3 regions of the Actinomadura sp. 9N215 genome follow, and region 3 is predicted to be linked to each of the others. Evidence: predicted binding sites of a transcription regulator. Region 3 holds the regulator's gene; each other region holds the start of a gene.
What was found. The regulator LexA, encoded in region 3, represses DNA repair genes until DNA is damaged. The targets are predictions, from matches to a motif close to TCGAACANNTGTTCGA.

Region 1: the regulator LexA is predicted to act here: its motif matches at 4,612-4,627, upstream of ACH34T_RS08645 (DUF6504 family protein).
Region 2: the regulator LexA is predicted to act here: its motif matches at 3,673-3,688, upstream of recA (recombinase RecA).

Annotation. Positions count from the first base shown of each region.
Region 1 is NZ_JBIRBA010000004.1:83,970-90,874, forward strand. It holds gene ACH34T_RS08630 (hypothetical protein) at 1-76, shown strand, start outside; gene ACH34T_RS08635 (DUF4328 domain-containing protein) at 231-935, shown strand; gene ACH34T_RS08640 (DNA polymerase III subunit alpha) at 955-4,287, opposite strand; gene ACH34T_RS08645 (DUF6504 family protein) at 4,289-4,564, opposite strand; gene ACH34T_RS08650 (hypothetical protein) at 4,676-4,942, opposite strand; gene ACH34T_RS08655 (TetR family transcriptional regulator) at 5,322-6,080, shown strand; gene ACH34T_RS08660 (quinone oxidoreductase family protein) at 6,162-6,905, shown strand, end outside.
Region 2 is NZ_JBIRBA010000008.1:4,148-11,052, reverse strand. It holds gene rny (ribonuclease Y) at 1-1,123, opposite strand, end outside; gene ACH34T_RS15300 (regulatory protein RecX) at 1,504-1,971, opposite strand; gene recA (recombinase RecA) at 2,400-3,536, opposite strand; gene ACH34T_RS15290 (ATP-grasp domain-containing protein) at 3,780-4,649, shown strand; gene ACH34T_RS15285 (DUF3046 domain-containing protein) at 4,693-4,887, opposite strand; gene ACH34T_RS15280 (alpha/beta hydrolase fold domain-containing protein) at 4,897-6,171, opposite strand; gene ACH34T_RS15275 (DEAD/DEAH box helicase) at 6,313-6,905, shown strand, end outside.
Region 3 is NZ_JBIRBA010000022.1:137,629-144,533, reverse strand. It holds gene ACH34T_RS31320 (hypothetical protein) at 1-606, shown strand, start outside; gene leuS (leucine--tRNA ligase) at 798-3,317, shown strand; gene lexA (transcriptional repressor LexA) at 3,436-4,137, opposite strand; gene ACH34T_RS31305 (LysM peptidoglycan-binding domain-containing protein) at 4,312-4,647, shown strand; gene nrdR (transcriptional regulator NrdR) at 4,992-5,465, shown strand; gene ACH34T_RS31295 (vitamin B12-dependent ribonucleotide reductase) at 5,586-6,905, shown strand, end outside.

The DNA of each region.
Region 1 (6,905 bases), on a different contig from region 3:
CGGCCGCCTCGCCGCCTGGGCGGCCGTCACCGCCGCCGCCACGTACGCCGCCGCGCGCCTCGTCTTCCACGTGTGAGCGCTCTCCCACGGGTGGACGGGTCTGGCGCGGGTGAACGGTCTTACGCGTGTGAACATCCACACGCGGTGCGTCCGAACCCGTGGTGGGCCGCGCCAGTCAAACGTACGTAGTATCCAAAGCAGCGAAACGCAAAGGCCGTCGGAGGTGAACCATGCCGTGTGCGCTGTGCGGCGACATCATCCCGGCCGAGGTCACCCGTTGCCCGGCATGCGGGGCATGGGCGCGGCGCCGCGACTTCCGCGCCGTCGGCGTCGCCGTGTTCATGCTGCTCGGCTTCAACGCGTTCATCGCCCTCGGCTCCGGCATCAGCCTGCTCCGCCTCGCCCATCCCCTGCGCGGGGCGACCCACGGCAACTACGACCCGGCCGTCACCGGTCAGGAGCTCGCCCCCTACACGGACGTGTTCACGATCAGCGCGATCATGGCCGTCGTCACCGGCGTGCTGTACCTGACGTGGCTGTGGCGCGCGTACCGGCAGTCGCCGGGCCCGCACCGGCACCACCGCGCCTGGGTCGTGCTCGGCTGGCTCTGCCCCGTCGTCAACCTGTGGCTGCCGCCGCGCATGGTCTACGACATCTGGGTCAACAGTGGCCGGTACCGGACGGCCGAACGCCAGGGCGCCGGCCTCGTCGTCGCCGCCTGGTGGACGTGCGCCCTGCTCGGCCTCGTCCTCGGCCGCGCCTTCACGCACGGCAGCGTGGACACCCTCGCCGACGCCCGCTTCGACGTCCACGTCGGCGTCGCCGCGGCCGCGTTCCAGGCCCTCGCCGCCACCCTGTGCATGGCCACGGTCTTCCAGATCACGCGGCTCCAGTGCCTGTCGGTGACGCCTTCGGCCCAGGCCCCCGGCGCCTGACGGGCCGGCCGGCGGGCCGCTAGGGGCCCGAGCTGCCCTGGCTGCTGTGCCAGAGGCGGGCGGCGGGCGGACGTTTGACAGCCGCTCCCGCATGCCCGATGTCGGAGTACGGAGACATCGCGAACCCCGTCGGCTGGACGATCCGGCGGCCGACGGCGCGGGCGGGCGGCGACGGGGCGGCCATCGCGGCGCGGACGGCGTCCGGCCCGCCGCGGCGCCACTCCTCGTCGAGGGCGTTCAGGTCCCAGCAGGCGTTCGCGACGATCGAGACGGCGCGGTCCCCCGCCCGGCGGACGCGGCCGCGGGCGACCAGGAGCCAGCAGCCGAAGACGGTCGCGGCGCACCTGTCCTGCACCGACTCGAAGAAGGTGAGGTCGACGGGGCCGGTCGCGTCGTCCAGCGTGGCGAAGATCACGCGCTGGCCCGACCTGACCGCCGGGGTCTGCGTGGCGACCTTGACCCCGGCGACCAGCACCTCGCTTCCGGCGGGACGTCCCGGCAGGTCCGCGGCCCGGACGACGCCGAGCCCGGCGAGCAGCCCGTCGTAGAAGGTGATGAGGTGGCGGCTGACGTCCATGCCGAGGATGTCCAGCTCGGCCTCGACCACCTCGGCGGGCGTCATCGGGGGCAGCTCGCCCGCGGGGATCTCCTCCACCGGGCCGGGCGGCGTGCCGTCCTCGTGGCCGAGGGGAAGCTGGCCCTCCATGACGTGCGCGGCACGGCTTCCGGCCCGCTCCAGCGCGCCCACGCGGCAGAGCAGGTCGCGGCGCGGGGCGTCGTGGACGGCGTCGAACCCGCCCGCCAGCACCAGCCGCTCCGTGATCGGACGGGACACGCGCGCCCGGCGCCAGAAGTCGCCCAGCGACGCGAACGGACGGGCCGTGACGATCTTGCCGACCTCCGCGTCGGAGATGCCCTTGACCTCGCTCAACGCCACCCGGATCCCGGTCGGCCCGCCGCCGGAGACGGGTTCGGCGTGCCAGCCGGCGGCCGACCGGTTGACGTCCAGGGGCAGGATCGGGACGCCGAAGTGCCGCGCGTCGTCCAGGATGACGCGCTTCGGGTACAGCCCGGGATCATGGGTGAGGACGCCGGCGTAGAACGCGGCCGTGTGGTGCCGCTTCAGCCAGGCCGACTGGTAGGTGGGCAGCGCGAACGACGCCGCGTGCGCCTTGCAGAAACCGAACGCGCCGAACGCGGTCAGCATCCGCCAGACGCGTTCCACGGACGCCTCGTCGTAGCCGCGCGCCAGCGCCGTCTTGCGGAACCACGCGCCCACCACCGCCTGGCCGCGCTCGTGGTTGAGGCTCCGGCGCGCGGCCTCCGCCCGGGAGAGGCCGCAACCGGTCATCACGTCGAAGACGCGGAGCACCTGCTCGTGGAAGACGATCACGCCGAGGCTCTCCCGCAGCACCGGTTCGAGATCGGGATGCGGGTAGGCGGGCTCCCGCGTCCCGGCGCGGGACTCCAGGAACGGCGTCACCATGTCGGAGTTGACCGGGCCCGGCCGGAACAGCGAGATGTCCAGGACGAGATCGTCCAGGTCGCGGGGCTGGAGGCGGCCGATCAGCTCCCGCTGTCCCGGCGACTCGATCTGGAAGCAGCCGAGCGTCCGGGACGTGCGGACCAGCTCGTACGTCGCGGGATCGTCGCGTGGGACGTCCTCCAGCGCGATCGTCCGGCCGGTGAGCCGGGCGACCTCCGCCACCGCGTGCGCCATCGCCGACTGCATCCGGACGCCGATGACGTCGAGCTTCAGCAGGCCCATCGCCTCGACGTCGTCCTTGTCGAACTGGCTCATCGGGAACCCCACGGCGGCCCGCTCGACGGGCGTCCGGTCGCGCAGCGTCGGGTTCGACAGCAGGACGCCGCACGGGTGCATGGCGATGTGGCGGGGCAGGCCGTCCAGGCGCTCGGCGATCCGGAACAGCACCTCCAGGCGCCCGCTCGCCAGGCCGCTCTGCCGCAGCTCGGGCAGGTCGTCGAGGGCCGCGCGAATCTGGCCGGCCCTGATCTGCGGGAACGCCTTCGCGATCGCGTCGATCTCCAGCGGCGGGAGCCCGAGGGCGTTGCCGACGTCGCGGAGCGCGCTGCGCGCCCGGTAGGTCTCCATCATCGACACGCACGCGGTGCTCTCGGCGCCGAACCGATCGAACAGCGCCTCGTAGGCCTCCAGTCGCCGCGCCGACTCGACGTCCAGGTCGATGTCGGGCAGCCCCTCCCGGCTGTCGGCGAGGAACCGCTCCATGACCAGGTCGTGCCGCAGCGGGTCGAGGTCGCCGATGCCGAGCAGGTAGTTGACCAGGCTGCCCGCGCCCGAGCCGCGGATGGCGCACCGGATCCCGCGCGACCTGATCAGCGCCGCGGCGTCGGCGACCGTCAGGAAGTAGGACGCCAGCCCCTTCCGGGCGATCACCCCGAGTTCCTCATCGAGCCGCGCGGCGGCCTTCCGCGATCCGTCCAGCCCGCGCCGGGCCAGCCCGTCCGCACAGCGGGCGACGAGCCGCGCGTACGGGTCGCCTTCGCCGATCGGCAGATGGACGCCGTCCATGCCGAGATCGCGCCCCGGGTCGAGGACGCAGCGCTCGGAGAGCCGCCGGGTCGCGGCCAGGAGGGCGTCCGCCTCGTCCGCCCCGCAGCCCAGCTCCGCGACGCGGCGCATCTCCGGGACCGACTTCAGGTAGGCGTGCCCGGTGCGGTCGTCGAGATGCCGCCGGTCCAGCGGGGCGAGGCGGCGCGTCACGTCCAGGACCTGCGCGACCGGATGGTCGGACGGCTCCAGATAGCGCACCGCGTTGCCGAGCACCGCGGGCACCCCGGCCTCGCGCGCGAGCGCGAGCATCCGGGCCGCCCTGGGCCCCTCGCCCTTGCCGTGATGGTCGACGATCTCGACCACGCTCTCGGCCGTCGCGCGCCATGCGTCCAGCCGGGCCCCCGCCACGTCCGGACGCCGCCCGCCGACGGCACGCCCCACGTCCGACGCCGGACCGAGCAGGACGACGAGACCCTCCGCATGCGCACCGACCATCTGCCGCGTGACCAGCGGGTTCCCGCGCTCACCCGCCGCGTGCGCCGCCGTCACCAACCGGCACAGCGACCGCCACCCGGCACGCCCCTCGGCGAGCACCACGATCCGCTCCTCGCCGGTGGACGCGACCCGGAGATCGGCGCCGACGACGGCCCCGATCCCCGCGTCCGCACATGACCGAACGTGACGGACGGCGCCGTACAGCCCGTCGCGGTCGGTCAGCGCGAGCGTCTCCATGCCGAGGCCCGCGGCGCGCTCCGCCAGCGCGGCGGGCGGCGCGACGCCGTGCCGCAGCGAATAGCACGAGGCGACATGAAGGTGCACGTCAGTCCCATACCCGGGAAAGCAGCCAGCTGTCGGCGGCCACGTCATAACGCAGCTCGTAGACGCCGATCTCCCTGTCCGGAGTCGCCTCGACCCGCCAGAACTCCCGCTCTCCGGTGGCCTCGCCGTCGGGCTGCTGCTCCCGCCACCAGTCACGGGTCGTGACCCAGTGCTCCAGCACCCGCCGCACGGTGTAGAGCCGGCCACGCCAGACGAACCGGACAGGACGTCCATCGCTCACCCAGACGTCCACCGGGTCGCCGAACACGCGTGTCATCTGCCTCCCCCTCGCGCTCACCGCACGGGGGAAGGACATGCGGGCATTAGAACAAATGTTCGGGCCCGAGTCTAGGGAAGCCGTCCACCAGGGAGCAAGGCGGAGGCAGCCTCACAACTTGCTGAGGCGGTCGGCGACCGTGGCGGCCTCGGTGACCTCGGCCATGCCGCCGCCCGGCCACAGGTAGTACCAGCCGTCGCCGCACGGGGTCGCGACGACCATGATCTGGCGTCGCGTCCGCGTGCCGGACACGCTCAGCAGGGACTCCTCGGGCCCGGCGAGCCTCCAGGAGAGCCCGCGGACCTCGACTTCGTGCGCTAGCGCCGCGAGGTGACGCCGGCGCACCTCGGCGATCTCCCGCCCACCGACTACTGACACATCAGCCGCCTCAGCATGGTCCGAGGCGCCGGACGATGACCTTCGGCGACCGTCCGGCGACAATTGGTGACCGGCCCTCAGCATGACCCGAATCCGCGGGCTGCGCAGGGAATTCCCGGAGAGTGGGACGGCTGTTTCCCTTCCGGCCATGCGATGGTCCGTGCTGGGCGCCACGACGCGCCGCGCTCACATGCGCCAATCGCGCGGCGGAGCGCCGGGCGGAGCTCGTCCGTTGAAATGGCGGTGGGTGCGGGCTGGAGGACGGGGTTCCGGATGATGGAACCCCCGCCGCGTAGGCGGAGGGTCCGTCCGTGATAGAAGCCTCTGTGAAGACGGGCGTCCACCCGCCCGCGTCACGCGGATCAGAAGGAGCGAGCCGATGAGCGCCGTCCCCGCCGGCGACCCGTCAGGCCCCACGGACGGCGACCCGGCGACCCCGAACGCCGACCCCGCGAACACGAACGACGACCCGGCGAACGCGAACGACGACCCGGCGGCCCCGGGTGCGCCCGAGCCCGCTCCCGCGCTCGCGGGGCTCCGCGAGCGCAAGAAGCAGCGGACCCGGCTCGCGCTCGTCGACGCCGCGCTGGAGCTGTTCGTCTCCCAGGGGTACGAGGCGACGACGATCGACGAGATCGTCGCGGCCGTTGAGGTGTCGCAGCGGACGTTCTTCCGTTACTTCGCCACCAAGGAGGACGTCGTCACGAGCTTCCTCGCCGAGCACGACCGGGCCCTGGCGGCCGCCCTCGCGGAGCGCCCGCCAGGGGAGCGTCCGTTCACCGCGCTGTACGAGTCGCTGCGCGTCATGCTGCGGACGATCGCGGAGGGCGACCCGGCCGACAGCGCCAGGTTCCGCCGGGTCCGGCAGGTGATCGAGGCGACGCCGGCGCTGATGGCGGCGCAGATGGCGCGGTACGGGGCGGCGACGGACGCGCTCGCCGCCGAGATCGCGCGGCGCGAGGACGCGGATCCCGACGAGGACCTGCGGCCCAAGATCGTCGTCGCGTTCTTCATGGCCGCGACCAAGATCGCGTTCGAGGACTGCGCCCGGCTGGACATCTGGGACCCCCCGACGGTAGCGGCCCGCGTGGAGGAGGCCGTCGCGCTGGTCGGCCAGACTATGCGCGACTGGATTTAGCCCTTCCGGCGGTGGAATAGCCCGCGGAGAGGCCGGGTTGCCGAGATCAGTCCGCCGCCCCGACAGGCAGGAGAGCACGGCATGCGCGCGATCGTGATCACCGAGAACGGCGGCCCCGAGGTGCTGGCCGCCGCGGAGCGTCCGGCCCCGGAGCCGGGGCCCGGCGAGGTGCTCATCGACGTGGCCGCGGCGGGCGTCAACTTCGTCGACGTGTACTACCGGACGGGCGCGTACCCGCGGCGGCTCCCGTACACGCCGGGCATCGAGGCGGCGGGGACGGTCGCGGCGGCCGGCGACGGCGTCCGGGAGTTCTCGGTGGGCGACCGCGTCGCGTCCAGCGACGTGCAGGGCGCCTACGCGGCGAAGGCCCTGGTGCGGGCGGAGAGGCTCGTCCCCGTCCCGGACGGGGTGGACCTTGAGGACGCGGCGGCGTCGCTGCTGCAGGGCATGACCGCGCACTACCTGACGCGGTCGACGTACCCGGTCCGGGCGGGCGACACCGTCCTCGTGCACGCGGCCGCCGGCGGGATGGGGCTGCTGCTCACCCAGGCGGCCAAGGCCCTCGGCGCCCGGGTGATCGGGACGGCGTCCACGCCGGAGAAGGAGAAGCTCGCGGAGGACGCGGGCGCGGACGTCACGATGGGCTACGACGGTTTCGCCGACCGGGTCCGGGAGCTGACCGGCGGGGAGGGTGTCGCCGCCGTGTACGACGGCGTCGGCGCGCCCACGTTCGAGGGGAGCCTGGCGAGCCTGCGGAGGCGCGGGACCCTGGCGCTGTACGGGGCGGCGGGCGGGAAGGTGCCGCCGTTCGACCCGCAGCGCCTC
Region 2 (6,905 bases), on a different contig from region 3:
CCTTGCCGATGTCGTGCAGCAGCGTGCACCGCTTCGCCGTCTCCACCGGCAGCCGCAGTTCGCTCGCCATGATCCCGGCGATGTGCGCGGACTCGATCAGGTGCTTGAGCACGTTCTGCCCGTACGACGTCCGGTAGCGGAGCTGGCCGAGCAGCGCGATCAGTTCCGGGTGCATGTCGGCGACGCCGACCTCGACGAGCGCGTCCTCGCCGGCCCGGACGCACAGCTGCTCCACGTCGCTCTTGCTGCGCTCGTAGATCTCCTCGATGCGCTGCGGGTGGATCCGGCCGTCCAGGACGAGCTTCTCCAGCGTCAGCCGCCCGACCTCGCGCCGCACCGGGTCGAAGCAGCTCAGCAGCACCGCCTCCGGCGTGTCGTCGATGATCAGGTTCACGCCCGTGGTCGTCTCGAACGCGCGGATGTTGCGGCCCTCGCGGCCGATGATGCGGCCCTTCATCTCGTCGCTCGGCAGGTGCAGCACCGAGACCACCGACTCGGCGGTCTGCTCGCTCGCGACCCGCTGGATCGCCAGCGTCACGATCTTGCGGGCGCGCTTGTCGCCCTCCGCGCGCGCCGTGTTCTCGATCTCCCGGACGATCGGGATGGACTCCCGCTTCGCCTGGTTCTCGACCGCCGCGACGAGCTCGCCCTTGGCCTGCTCGGCGGTGAGCCCCGCCGCCCGTTCCAGGACCCTGCGCCGCTCCTCCTCGACGCCGGCGAGCTCTTCCTTGCGGGTCTCCAGCGCCTTCTTCGCCTCGGCGAGCCGCCCCGACCACTCCTCAAGGCGCCGCACCTCGCCGTCCAGCCGCTGCTCCCGCTCCGCGAGCCGCGCCTCCCGGCGCTCCAGATCTTCCCGGACGGTCCGCAGGTCGTCGCGGAGGGACCGGCCCTCCTCCTCGGCCTCCGCACGCGCCTCCGACGCGATCCGCTGGGCCTCGAGCTCGGCCTTCTCCAGGACGGCCTTGGCGTTCTGCTCGGCCTTCGCCCTGATCTCGTCGCCTTCGCTCCGCGCCCGGGCCATCTCCGCCGCGGCCTTGCCCGGCATGCCCGGACGCCACAGCACGACGATGACGAGAGCGACCAGGGCCACCAGCAGTGCTGCACCCAGCAGGACGCTCTCCATGAGGCAGATCCTTCCTCGCCGCGGGTCCGTCCGGAGTCGGGACCCTGCCTAGCGAGGATTTACTCGCGTCCAGCGGACGTCCGGATACGCGCCATCGCCGGGCCGCGCACCGCGCGCCGCCGATGGCTCGGCCGAATCCGGTCGACGAACGTGTCCTGTATGCCTCTCAGCTGCTGGAACGTGCTCGGTCGTATGGCAATCCGCGAGACGCGGAGTAACTCCTCACTGCCGTAACGGTAAGCGGCATGGAGGTAATGAGCAAGCAAACGCAGGGCATTCCGGACTAACCGAACGTCAACGTGAGTCCTCCCTTACCACCACCTTCCCGACTCCGTTTCTCACGCGCACTCCTCCCCCGACCCGGCCCCAGGGTCAGGTGGTCAGTCGAGGGGCGGGGCGTCGGGGAAGGCTTCTACGTCGGTGCCTTCCTCGGCCAGGGCCTCGCGCACGATCCGGTAGGACAGGCCGGGTGAGTAGCCCTTGCGGGCGAGCATGCCCACCAGGCGGCGCATGCGTTTGGCGGGTTCGACGCCTGCCGTGGACCTCAGTCTGCGGACGACCAGGGCCCGGGCGGTCTGTTCTTCCTGGGCGGGGTCCAGCGTTTCGACCGCGTCGTTGACGGTCTCGTCCGCGACGCCGCGGCGTCGCAGTTCGGCCGCGAGGGCCCGTCTGGCGAGGCCGCGGCCGGTGTGCCTGGACTGGACCCACGCCTGCGCGAACACCTCGTCGTCGATGAGGCCGACGTCGCTGAAGCGCCCGAGCACCCGTTCGGCGACCTCGTCGGGGATGTTCTTGCGCCGTAACGCGTCGGCGAGCTGGGCCCGGGTCCGCGGGGACGCCGACAGCATGCGGAGGCACACCTCGCGGGCCTTGCCTTCGGGATCCGTATCGCGCCCGGCCCCGCCCTCCCCGGGACGCGGAGCGTCTTCCGGCCGGCCTCGCGCCGCCCCGCTCATACGGCCCTCCGCAGACGTCCCCGCTCACACACCGACATCGGTGGTGCGGGTCGGACGACGTTGGGCGGGTGGGCTCGTGGGGCGCGGGGAGGTGCGCTCGCATGGGAGGCGTCGCGCGGGGTACGGGCAGGGATGCTCTGCCGGAAGGGCGCCCGGGACGCCGAGCCGGGTGGGCTCGGCGCCCGGGTTCGTGGGAGCGGCGGCGCCATCGGGGAAGGTCCGTGCACCGGTGGCTCGGTGCCGGGTAAGGCGCCGCCGCCCTGCATACGAGATCATCGCCCACTCTTCGTCAGGAGTCACCCTTCTCACGGGATTCGCCGTCAGGAATCACCCGCTTTGGCCTTGGGGGACTTCTTCGCGGCGGGCTTGGCGGCGGCCGGGGCCACGGGGCCGGCGTCCGGGGCGGGGGCGGACGCGGACGCGGACGCGGACGCGGCGGGAGGCTCGGCCTCCTTGTCGACCTTCGGGCCGATGCCGAGCTTCTCCTTGATCTTCTTCTCGATGCCGTCGGCCAGGTCGGGGTTGGTCTTGAGGAAGTTGCGGGCGTTCTCCTTGCCCTGGCCGAGCTGGTCGCCGTCGTAGGTGTACCAGGCGCCGGACTTGCGGACGAAGCCGTGCTCCACGCCGAGGTCGATCAGGCCGCCCTCGCGGCTGATGCCCTGGCCGTAGAGCAGGTCGAAGTCGGCGAGGCGGAACGGCGGGGCCATCTTGTTCTTGACGACCTTGACGCGGACGCGGTTGCCGACGGCCTCGGTGCCGTCCTTGAGGGTCTCGATGCGGCGGACGTCCAGCCGGACGGAGGCGTAGAACTTCAGCGCCCGGCCGCCGGTGGTGGTCTCCGGCGAGCCGAACATGACGCCGACCTTCTCACGGAGCTGGTTGATGAAGATGACGGTGGTCTTGGTCTGGTTGATCGCGCCGGTGAGCTTGCGCAGGGCCTGCGACATGAGGCGGGCTTGGAGGCCGACGTGGCTGTCGCCCATCTCGCCCTCGATCTCGGCGCGGGGGACGAGCGCCGCGACGGAGTCGATGACGACGATGTCGATCGCGCCGGAGCGGATCAGCATGTCGGTGATCTCCAGGGCCTGCTCGCCGGTGTCGGGCTGGGAGACCAGGAGCGCGTCGATGTCGACGCCGAGCTTGGTGGCGTACTCGGGGTCGAGCGCGTGCTCGGCGTCGACGAACGCGGCGATGCCGCCCAGCTTCTGGACGCTGGCGACGGAGTGCAGCGCGATGGAGGTCTTGCCGGAGCCTTCGGGGCCGTACACCTCGACGACGCGGCCGCGGGGCAGGCCGCCGATGCCGAGCGCGATGTCGAGGGCGATCGCGCCGGTGGGGATCACTTCGACGGGCGCCCGGGCCTCCTCGCCCATCCGCATGACGGAGCCCTTGCCGAACTGCCGCTCGATCTGGGCGAGTGCGGTCTCGAGAGCCTTCTCCCGGTCGTTCGCTGCCATGTGAGATGTCCTTCTCGTCGTGACTGTCGGCTCTCGGCCGCTGCTTGCGATGTCGACGGCGACGTTACGGCGGGCCTCCGACACTTTCGAGACTCCGGTGGAATTGTGGATGACGCCGCGTGCCCGCCCCACCTTACCGAACATCCGTTCGATCATCGTCCGTTACGCCGATTCGGGCGGAATCTCCGTGCGTTCCATGGTTCGGACCACGTACGCTGGCGCCGTCCACGGAGGGCTCCAATCATGACGCTGACCGTTCTCTTCTGCGTCGATCCGCTCCACCCTCGGCGCGTTGACCCCCATTTCTCCCGCGAGGCCGCGGCCGTGCGGGACCACTACGGCGAGATCGCCCTGATCGACCATGACGCGCTGCGGCGCGGCGACGTGGACGACGCGGTGCGCGCGGTGCCGTCCGATCTGGGTCCCGTCTGGTACCGCGGCTGGATGCTCACGGGCGAGGAGTACGCCGCGGTGTCCGCGATGTTGAAGCAGCGGGGGACGATGCTGCTCACGCACCCGGACGACTATCGCCGCGCCCACGAACTGCCGGGCTGGCATGACACGTTCGCCGGGCTGACCCCGCACAGCGTGTGGCGGCCCCTCGGCGTCGGCCAGGACCCTGGCGATCTGAAGGAGCTGGGTGAGCTCGTCAAGCCGTTGAAGGGCGGGCCCGGCATCGTCAAGGACTATGTGAAGTCCTGCAAGCACGAGTGGGAGGAAGCGTGCTTCGTCCCCGATGTGAAGAACCTCGCTCAGCTGCATAACGTCGCGTCCAAGATGGTGGCGTTGCGGGACGACCATCTGGCGGGCGGGCTCGTCGTGCGCGAGTTCGAGGAGTACGACGGCGGTGGCGAGGCGCGAGTGTGGTGGGTGGACGGCGAGCCCGCCCTTGTGGGCCCGCACCCCGACAGTCCCGGCGTGGAACCCGATCCCGTCTTGGACGCGGTCGCTCCGGCAGTGCGCGCGCTGGGCTGCCGGTTCATCACGACCGATCTCGCGCGGCGGACGGACGGCGCGTGGCGTGTCGTGGAGGTCGGCGACGGCCAGGTCAGCGATCTGCCGTCGTCCGTGGACGCGATGGACCTCTACGCGCATCTGCCCGTCCCGGACTGACCCCGCACAGGGCTGACCCCGCACGGGCTGACGTCCGGGGCGCCTATTGGAGCGTCGAGGGGACGTTGAAGGTCGCGACGACGGCCTGCCAGACCCTCTTGGCGGGTTCGCCGTCGGCGAGGGCCTGTTCGATGGTGCGGCCGTCCAGTTCGGCCATCACGTAGTCCCTGGCCACGCTCTCGGCATAGGTCTCGCCGAACTGCTGTCTCATCCGAGACCAGAAGACTGTGAGCCGCACCCGCCCACGCTATCCGAACGAACGGTCCTCCAAGGACTGCGTGACCTCGCCCGGGACCACCGGTGGCGCGCCCTGGCGGTACTGGCGGTGAAGCCCTGTCAGGTAGCGCTCGACGGCTTCGATGACGCGGGCCGTCCGGTAGGAGGGGAAGACGTCGAACGCGTGCTGCGCGCCTTTCATCTCGGCGTAGACGACGGGTGTCGCGGAGACGTCCCGTAGCCGTTCGACGAATCGGCGTGCCTCGGCCACAGGGACGAGTGAGTCTCGGTCTCCATGGACGACGAAGAACGGCGGCGCGTCCTCGCGCAGGTACGAGACCGGCGACGCTTTGCCGTACGCGTCATGGTTCTCTGCGAACGGCAGCTTGACCACCATCCGCTCCAGAAGGGGCGTCGCGCCCATAGGGCGGCGGCCCCAGGGACCAGCGTCGACGAGGTTGTACACCCCGTAGAAGGGCACTGCGCCCTGCACGGTGGTGTCGACGTTCTCAATGCCGGGTTGGAATTCGGGCTCGTTCGCGGTCAGCGCGACCATCGCCGCGAGGTGCCCGCCCGCCGAGCCACCTGTCACGCACAGAAAATCGGGGTCGGCGCCGTACTCCTCTGCGTGCTCCCTGTACCAGGCGACGAAGTGTTTCAGATCGATCAGGTGTTCAGGCCAGGTGGCGCGCGGGCTGAGCCGGTAGTTGACGTTGAAGCCGACCCATCCCTGGACGGCCATGTGGTTGAGCAGGGGCAGTCCCTGCTCGCGTTTGTCGCCGATGACCCATCCGCCGCCGTGGATCTGCATGAGTCCCGGGCGTAGTTCGCCGCTGGTGCGGTCGCCTGCGTAGATGTCGAGTTTCAGGCGGAGCCGTCCGTCCTGCCGGTACACGACGTTGCGTCTTACGTGCACGCCCCTGCGCGGGATCAGGCACAGCGGCGGGACGAACAGGTGCGCGAGCGGGTAGCGGGGAGCGCCCTCCGGATCCAGGTCGAGGGGTGCTCCGCACTCGCGAAGGGTGACGACCGTACGGCGTGTTGCGAGGAGCGTGGCGGTGATGCCCGCCATGCCGAGGATCGTCAGCGCGAGGCCCGTCCAGCCGGCCCAGCCGTCCAGTCCGCCGAGGGTCGCCGTGAGCGCGGTGGCGGCGGCCCAGGTGACGAGCACTTGCGGTGCCAGTTCGATGGTCAGCCAGCCGTAGAGGAAGCTCGGCGCGAGGAGGACGGCGCCGCGCCGGGGAGCGTGCGCGTTCATGGCGAGAAGTGCGATCAGGAGGCCGAGGGCGAGGAGGACGTAGGGCATCGAAACTCCCGGTCAGGCGAGTGTCCTACCCGTAGACCCTGCCCGTACAAGTGCTTGCTTACAACGTGACGCACCTCACCCGCCGCATTCGGCGGACCCGCGAGGCGGTGTTTTGTCGGACCCGCGAGGCAGTATGGCCGCATGGGCGGTGACGTGCTCGAACGTTTCTCCCCGGCGACCCGTGCCTGGTTCGCCGGGGCCTTCGCCGCGCCGACCCCCGCCCAGGCCGGCGCGTGGGAGTCGATCTCCAGCGGCGACAACACGCTGGTCGTGGCGCCGACCGGGTCCGGCAAGACCCTGGCGGCGTTCCTGTGGTCCCTCGACCGGCTCGCCACGGCGCCCGCCGACGAGGATCCGCTGCGCCGTTGCCGCGTCCTGTACGTGTCGCCGCTGAAGGCCCTCGCCGTGGACGTGGAGCGCAACCTGCGCGCCCCGCTGACGGGCATCCGGCACGCGGCGCGTAGGCTCGGCCTGGCCGAACCCGGCGTCCGCGTCGGGATGCGGTCCGGCGACACCCCGGCCGACGAGCGCAGGCGCCTTGCGGTCAAGCCGCCCGACATCCTCATCACGACGCCGGAGTCGCTGTTCCTGATCCTCACCTCGCGGGCGCGCGAGTCGCTGCGCGGCGTCGAGACGGTCATCGTCGACGAGGTGCACGCCGTGGCGGGCACCAAGCGCGGCGCGCATTTGGCGTTGTCCCTCGAACGTCTCGACGCGCTCCTCGAACGGCCCGC
Region 3 (6,905 bases):
TTCGGTTGGCGGGTGGTGTTCTTCACCCTGAGCAGGGGAGTCTTCCATTGCCCCGACTGCGGCGGCGACCGCGACTACCGGCGCCGGCAGGGCCGCAACTTCTTCACCCTGTTCTTCATCCCGGTCATCCCGCTGACGAAGGCGGGCGGTGAGATCGTCGAGTGCGACACCTGCCGCGGGCGCTGGAACCCCGCCGTCCTCGACGTGCCGACCACCGCGCAGCTCGCCCAGATGCCCGCGATGCTCCTGCGCATGACGATCGCGCAGGTCCTGCGCTCGGGCGACTACACCAACGCCGCCGCCCGCGCCCGCGCCGTCACCGTCGTCCGGCAGGCCGGCGAGCACGCCTACGACGACAACGCGCTGACCGCCGACCTCGGCCGTCCGTTCGAGGAGGTCCGCGTCGAGATCGGGCACGCCGCGCCCGCGCTGGCGCCCGAGGCGCGCGAGAGCATCCTGCGGGCCGCCGCCGAGATCGCCCTCGTGGACGGCCCCCTCAGCGTCTCGGAGGAGGAGACCCTGACCGCCGTGGGCGCCGACCTCCGCCTCACCCGCGTCCAGGTGACCGGCGTCATCTCGCTGGCCCGCCAGGAGTCCGGTCACTGAACCCCCGGCGGGAGGGCTTGCGATTGCGCTACTCTTGATGTATGTCGGCACGGCTGCTCCTCGAACGACCACGTTGACGCACTGACGTCGACGTGGTGGCCCCTCCTGAGCGAGGGGCCGTTTCATGTCGGAGGACGGCCCACGCCCCTGAAGCAGCCCAGCGAACGAGCAAGAAACCGGAGTCTGGAAGCGTGAGCAGCGACGCAACTACCCGCGCGGCGGCCGGGGGGCCAGGGGGGTCGCCCTCCCCGAGTGACGGGTACGACCCACGGGCGGTTCAGGACAAATGGCAGGCCCGCTGGGCGGAGCTCGAACCGTTCGCGGCCGACGAGAAGGACGACGACCGGGAACGGCGCTATCCGCTGGACATGTTCCCGTACCCCAGCGGCGACCTGCACATGGGCCACGCCGAGGCGTTCGCCATCGGCGACGTCCCCGCGCGGTACTGGTTCCAGCGCGGCTTCAACGTCCTGCACCCCATCGGCTGGGACTCCTTCGGCCTGCCCGCCGAGAACGCCGCCATCAAGCGCGACTCGCACCCCGCCGAGTGGACGTACGCCAACATCGACACGCAGGCGTCGTCGTTCCACCGCTACGCGCCGTCGTTCGACTGGACGCGGCGGCTGCACACGTCCGACCCCGAGTACTACAAGTGGACGCAGTGGCTGTTCCTGCGCTTCTACGAGCGCGGCCTGGCGTACCGCAAGGGCGGCCACGTCAACTGGTGCCCGAAGGACCAGACCGTCCTCGCCAACGAGCAGGTCGTCGGCGGGCACTGCGAACGCTGCGGGACGCTGGTCGAGAAGCGCGTCCTGACCCAGTGGTACTTCAAGATCACCGAGTACGCGGACCGGCTGCTGGACGACATGGAGCAGCTGGAGGGCAAATGGCCCGAGCGCGTCCTGCTGATGCAGCGCAACTGGATCGGCCGCTCCACCGGCGCCGACATCGACGTGGTGATCGAAGGACTGGACCAGCCGGTGACGATCTTCACCACCCGGCCGGACACCATGTTCGGCGCGACGTTCTTCGTCGTGGCGCCGGACGCCCCCCTGGCGGAGGAGGTCTGCGCACCGGAACGCCGGGCGGCCTTCGAGGCCTACCGCGAGGAGACCTCCCGGGAGAGCGACATCGAGCGGCTGTCCACGGAGCGCGAGAAGACCGGCGTCTTCCTGGGCCGGTACGCGATCAACCCCGTCACGGGCGAGCGCATCCCGGTCTGGGCGTCGGACTTCGTCCTGGCCGACTACGGACACGGCGCGATCATGGGCGTGCCCGCGCACGACCAGCGCGACCTGGACTTCGCGATGAAGTTCGGGCTGCCGGTCCGCATCGTCGTGGACACCGGCGAGGACGATCCCGCCGAGACCGGGATCGCGACGCCCGGCGACGGCCGCCTGATCAATTCCGGGCCGATCGACGGGCTGACCAAGGCCGACGCCATCGCCCGCATCATCGAGATCGTGGCGGAGCGCGGCACGGGCCGCGCGGCGGTGAACTTCCGGCTGCGCGACTGGCTGGTGTCCCGGCAGCGGTTCTGGGGCTGCCCGATCCCGATCGTCCACTGCGAGGCGTGCGGCGAGGTGCCCGTCCCCGACGACCAGCTGCCGGTGACGCTGCCCGAGGGGCTGCGTGGCTCCGACCTGGCCCCGAAGGGCACGTCGCCGCTGGCAGCCGCGGCCCACTGGGTGAACGTCGAATGCCCCAAGTGCGGCGGCCCCGCCAGGCGCGACACCGACACCATGGACACGTTCGTCGACTCGTCCTGGTACTTCTTCCGTTACTGCTCGCCCGGCTACGAGGGCGGCCCGTTCGACGTCGACCAGGTCCGCCGGTGGATGCCGGTCGACCAGTACACGGGCGGCGTCGAGCACGCCATCCTGCACCTGCTGTACAGCCGGTTCTTCACCAAGGTGCTGTACGACATGGGCATGGTCGAGTTCACCGAGCCGTTCCGGCGGCTGCTGAACCAGGGCCAGGTCATCAACCAGGGCAAGGCGATGTCGAAGTCGCTGGGCAACGGCGTCGACCTGGGCGCGCAGATCGCCGAGTTCGGGGTGGACGTCGTCCGGCTGGCGATCCTGTTCTCCGGGCCGCCGGAGGACGACATCGACTGGGCGGACGTGTCCCCGCACGGCATGTCGAAGTTCCTGTCCCGCGTGCACCGCATCGCCACCGAGGTCGCGTCCCCGCCGGGCGTGGACGTCGCGTCCGGCGACCCGGCCCTGCGCCGCGTCACCGCCCGGACGATCCACGAGGCCACGACCCTGGTCGAGACGCAGCGGTTCAACGTGGCGATCGCGCGGATCATGGAGCTGGTGACCGCGACCCGCAAGGCGGTCGACTCCGGGCCCGGCGCCGCCGATCCCGCCGTCCGCGAGGCGGCCGAGGCCATGGCGATCATGCTGTCGCTGTTCGCGCCCTACACGGCCGACGAGGTGTGGGAGCTGCTGGGGCGCACCGCCCCGGTCATCCGCGCGGGCTGGCCGTCCGCCGACCCCGCCCTGCTGGTGGAGGAGTCGGTGACGTGCGTCGTCCAGGTCGCCGGGAAGGTCCGCGACCGGCTGGAAGTCGCGCCGGGCATCGCCGAGGCCGACCTGGAGCGGCTGGCGCTGGCGTCCACCAAGATCCAGGACGCGCTGGGCGGCGCCGAGATCGCCAAGATCATCGTCCGGGCGCCCAAGATCGTCAACATCGTCCCGAAGCGCTGACGAATCCCGAAGCGTTGACGACACCCGTCCGTCTGGCCGGGGGGACCCACCGGGCCTGAGGGACGAGACCACGACCGGCCCGGTCGCGCGGCCCCGGGTTCGCGGGGCCGCGCGCGGGTCACATCTTGCGGAGGACCGCGACGACGCGTCCGAGAACCGTCGCCTCGTCGCCGGGGATCGGCTCGTAGGCGGGGTTCTGCGGGAGCAGCCAGATGTGGCCGTCCTCCCGGCGCTTGAACGTCTTCACCGTCGCCTCGCCGTCGATCATGGCGGCCACGATGTCGCCCTGCTCGGCCACCGGCTGCTGCCGGACGACGACCCAGTCACCGTCCGCGATCGCCGCGTCGATCATCGAGTCGCCGGTGACCTTCAGCAGGAAGTGCGTGCCCTCGCCGACGAGTTGCTTCGGCAGGGTGAACACGTCCTCCACGGCCTCCTCGGCCAGGATCGGCCCACCTGCGGCGATCCGTCCGACGAGCGGCACGTAGGCGGGCGTGGGCTGCGCCGACGAGGGCTGCCCCCCGGCCGCCTCGTAGGCCTCGTCGTCCGTCCGCACCGGCGTGGCGCCCGGCACCCGCACCTCGACCGCGCGCGGCCGGTTGGGGTCGCGGCGCAGGAAACCCTTGCGCTGCAGCGCCCGGAGCTGGTGCGACACGCTGGACGTACTGGTCAGGCCCACGGCCTCGCCGATCTCGCGCATCGAGGGCGGGTACCCACGGCGCTGGACCGAGTCGCGGATCACCTCCAGGACCATGCGCTGCCGCTGCGTCAGCCCCGACTCGTCCATGGGGCCGTCTGGCAGCTCCCGGACCTTGCTCATCGCTTGTCGCCTCCCGGCGCCTCGATCGGTCACTCCTTGTCATGGAACCTATCGCGTCGGAGCGCAATGATCAAACAATTGTTCGAAGTGGTGCTCGCTTTTTGTCGGCGCCTCCTGGTAGAACATCGTACAGGCGTTCGATCGAAAATGCATTCGACGACGAGGAGGGGAGAGATGCCGGGTTCACCCCAGAGTGACCGTGCCCCGATCCGCCTGACCCGCCGCGGACGCGCCGTCCTGGTCCTGTTCGCGGCGACCGTCACGCTCGTGGGTCTGTGGCTGAGCGTGGGGCCCGGCGCCTCGGCCGGGGGCCGCGAGACTCGCACCGACCCGTCCGGGCCGTCCAGAACGGTGGTCGTCGAACCCGGCGACACCCTCTGGAACCTGGCCGCCGACGCCGACCCGGGAGCCGATCCCCGCGTCGTCGTCCAGCGCATTATCGATCTCAACGGGCTCGGCGGCGATCCGACCGTCCAGCCGGGCCAAGAGATCCGCCTCCCCGCCCGCTGACCCGCCGCCCGGCACGAGCGTCGTGGACGGTTGCGCGCGGCCCTCGGAAACGCCGACCGCGTCGGGGTTGTGGGCGGTATGCCCGCTGTCTGGAGGGGCGATCTGACGCTCTGTGTTCAATGCGGGGCTCCGTGTGACGACACGCCCGGGACGAAATCGCGGATGATCGTCCTGACCTGGTCGTACGCGGCGGATGTGATCCATGAGGCGCCGGTTCAGGTTGCGTACGCCTGCGGCGAGTCGTACCGTTGGACCACAACATCTAGTAGTCACACCGATGTACTTCACCTATATATGGAATCGTTCAGCGGTGTGAAGCGTTATCGTCAGGGGAGGGATCCAACGTGCACTGCCCGTTCTGTCGCAACCCTGACACCAAAGTGATCGACAGCCGTTCGACCGACGACGGGGGCGCCATTCGGCGTCGCCGCTCGTGCGCCGAATGCGGCCGGCGATTCACGACGCAGGAGAATGTGCTCGTCATGGTGGCCAAGCGCAGCGGGGTCACCGAGCCGTTCTCGCGCGAAAAGATCATCGCCGGTGTGCGCAGGGCCTGCCAGGGCCGCCCGGTCGACGAGGACGCGCTCGCGAAGCTGGGGCAGCGGGTCGAAGAGGAGATCAGATCCTCCGGCTCCGCGGAAATCCCCTCGCACGAGATCGGCCTCGCGATCCTGGGGCCGCTCGGCGAGCTCGACGAGGTCGCCTATCTGCGATTCGCCTCGGTCTACCGGGGCTTCGAGTCGCTGGACGACTTCGCCAAGGAGATCGAAACACTGCGCAAGGCCGGTTTCTCGGGGGAGCCGGGACCGCCTCGGTAAGGCGGGTTCCGAAAACACATCAGCACAGGTAAGAGCGTCTCCGCGCGGGGCATGCCCCACGCGGCGGCAGGGTTGTTCCTGAACAGGGCCCCGGCGGGTGGGCCCGAGAGGGGGAAGGTCATGACGGAGACGGTGAGCGGCTCGGCGGCACGGCGCGGCAAGGGGAGCCGCAAGGGGCTGAAGATCGAGCGCATTTTCACCACGCCCGGCGTGCATCCGTACGATGAGCTGCGCTGGGAACGTCGTGACGTCGTCATGACCAACTGGCGCGACGGCTCGGTGAACTTCGAGCAGCGCGGCGTCGAGTTCCCCGACTTCTGGTCGCTGAACGCCGTCAACATCGTCACGTCCAAGTACTTCCGCGGCGCGGTCGGCACGCCGCAGCGCGAGTGGAGCCTGAAGCAGCTGGTCGACCGCGTCGTCCGCATGTACGCGGACACGGGCCTCAAGCAGGGCTACTTCGCCACCGAGCAGGACGCCGAGATCTTCGACCACGAGCTGAAGTACGCGCTGGTCCACCAGCTCTTCAGCTTCAACTCGCCCGTCTGGTTCAACGTGGGCACGAAGTCCCCGCAGCAGGTCAGCGCGTGTTTCATCCTGTCGGTGGACGACACGATGGAGTCGATCCTCGACTGGTACAAGGAAGAGGGCGTCATCTTCAAGGGCGGTTCCGGGGCCGGCCTGAACCTGTCGCGCATCCGGTCCAGCAAGGAGCTGCTCTCGTCCGGCGGGACGGCCAGCGGCCCCGTGTCGTTCATGCGCGGCGCCGACGCGTCCGCCGGGACGATCAAGTCCGGCGGCGCGACGCGGCGGGCCGCGAAGATGGTCGTGCTGGACGTCGACCACCCCGACGTCGAGGAGTTCATCGAGACCAAGGCGCGCGAGGAGAACAAGATCCGCGCGCTGCGGGACGCCGGGTTCGACATGGACCTCGGCGGCAAGGACATCGGCAGCGTCCAGTACCAGAACGCCAACAACTCCGTCCGGGTGTCGGACGAGTTCATGCACGCCGTCGAGTCGGACGCCGAGTTCGGCCTGCGCGCCCGGATGACCGGCGAGGTCGTCGAGACCGTCAAGGCCAAGGACCTGTTCCGGCTGATGGCGAAGGCCGCCTGGGAGTGCGCCGACCCCGGCATCCAGTACGACGACACGATCAACGACTGGCACACCAACCCGGAGACCGGGCGCATCACCGCGAGCAACCCGTGCTCCGAGTACATGAGCCTGGACAACTCGTCCTGCAACCTGGCGAGCATCAACCTGCTGAAGTTCCTCACCGATGAGGGGACGTTCGACGTCCAGAGGTTCGTCAAGCTCACCGAGCTGATCATCACGGCGATGGACGTGTCGATCACCTTCGCCGACTTCCCGACGGAGAAGATCGCGGAGACGACCCGCGACTACCGGCAGCTCGGCATCGGCTACGCCAACCTCGGCGCC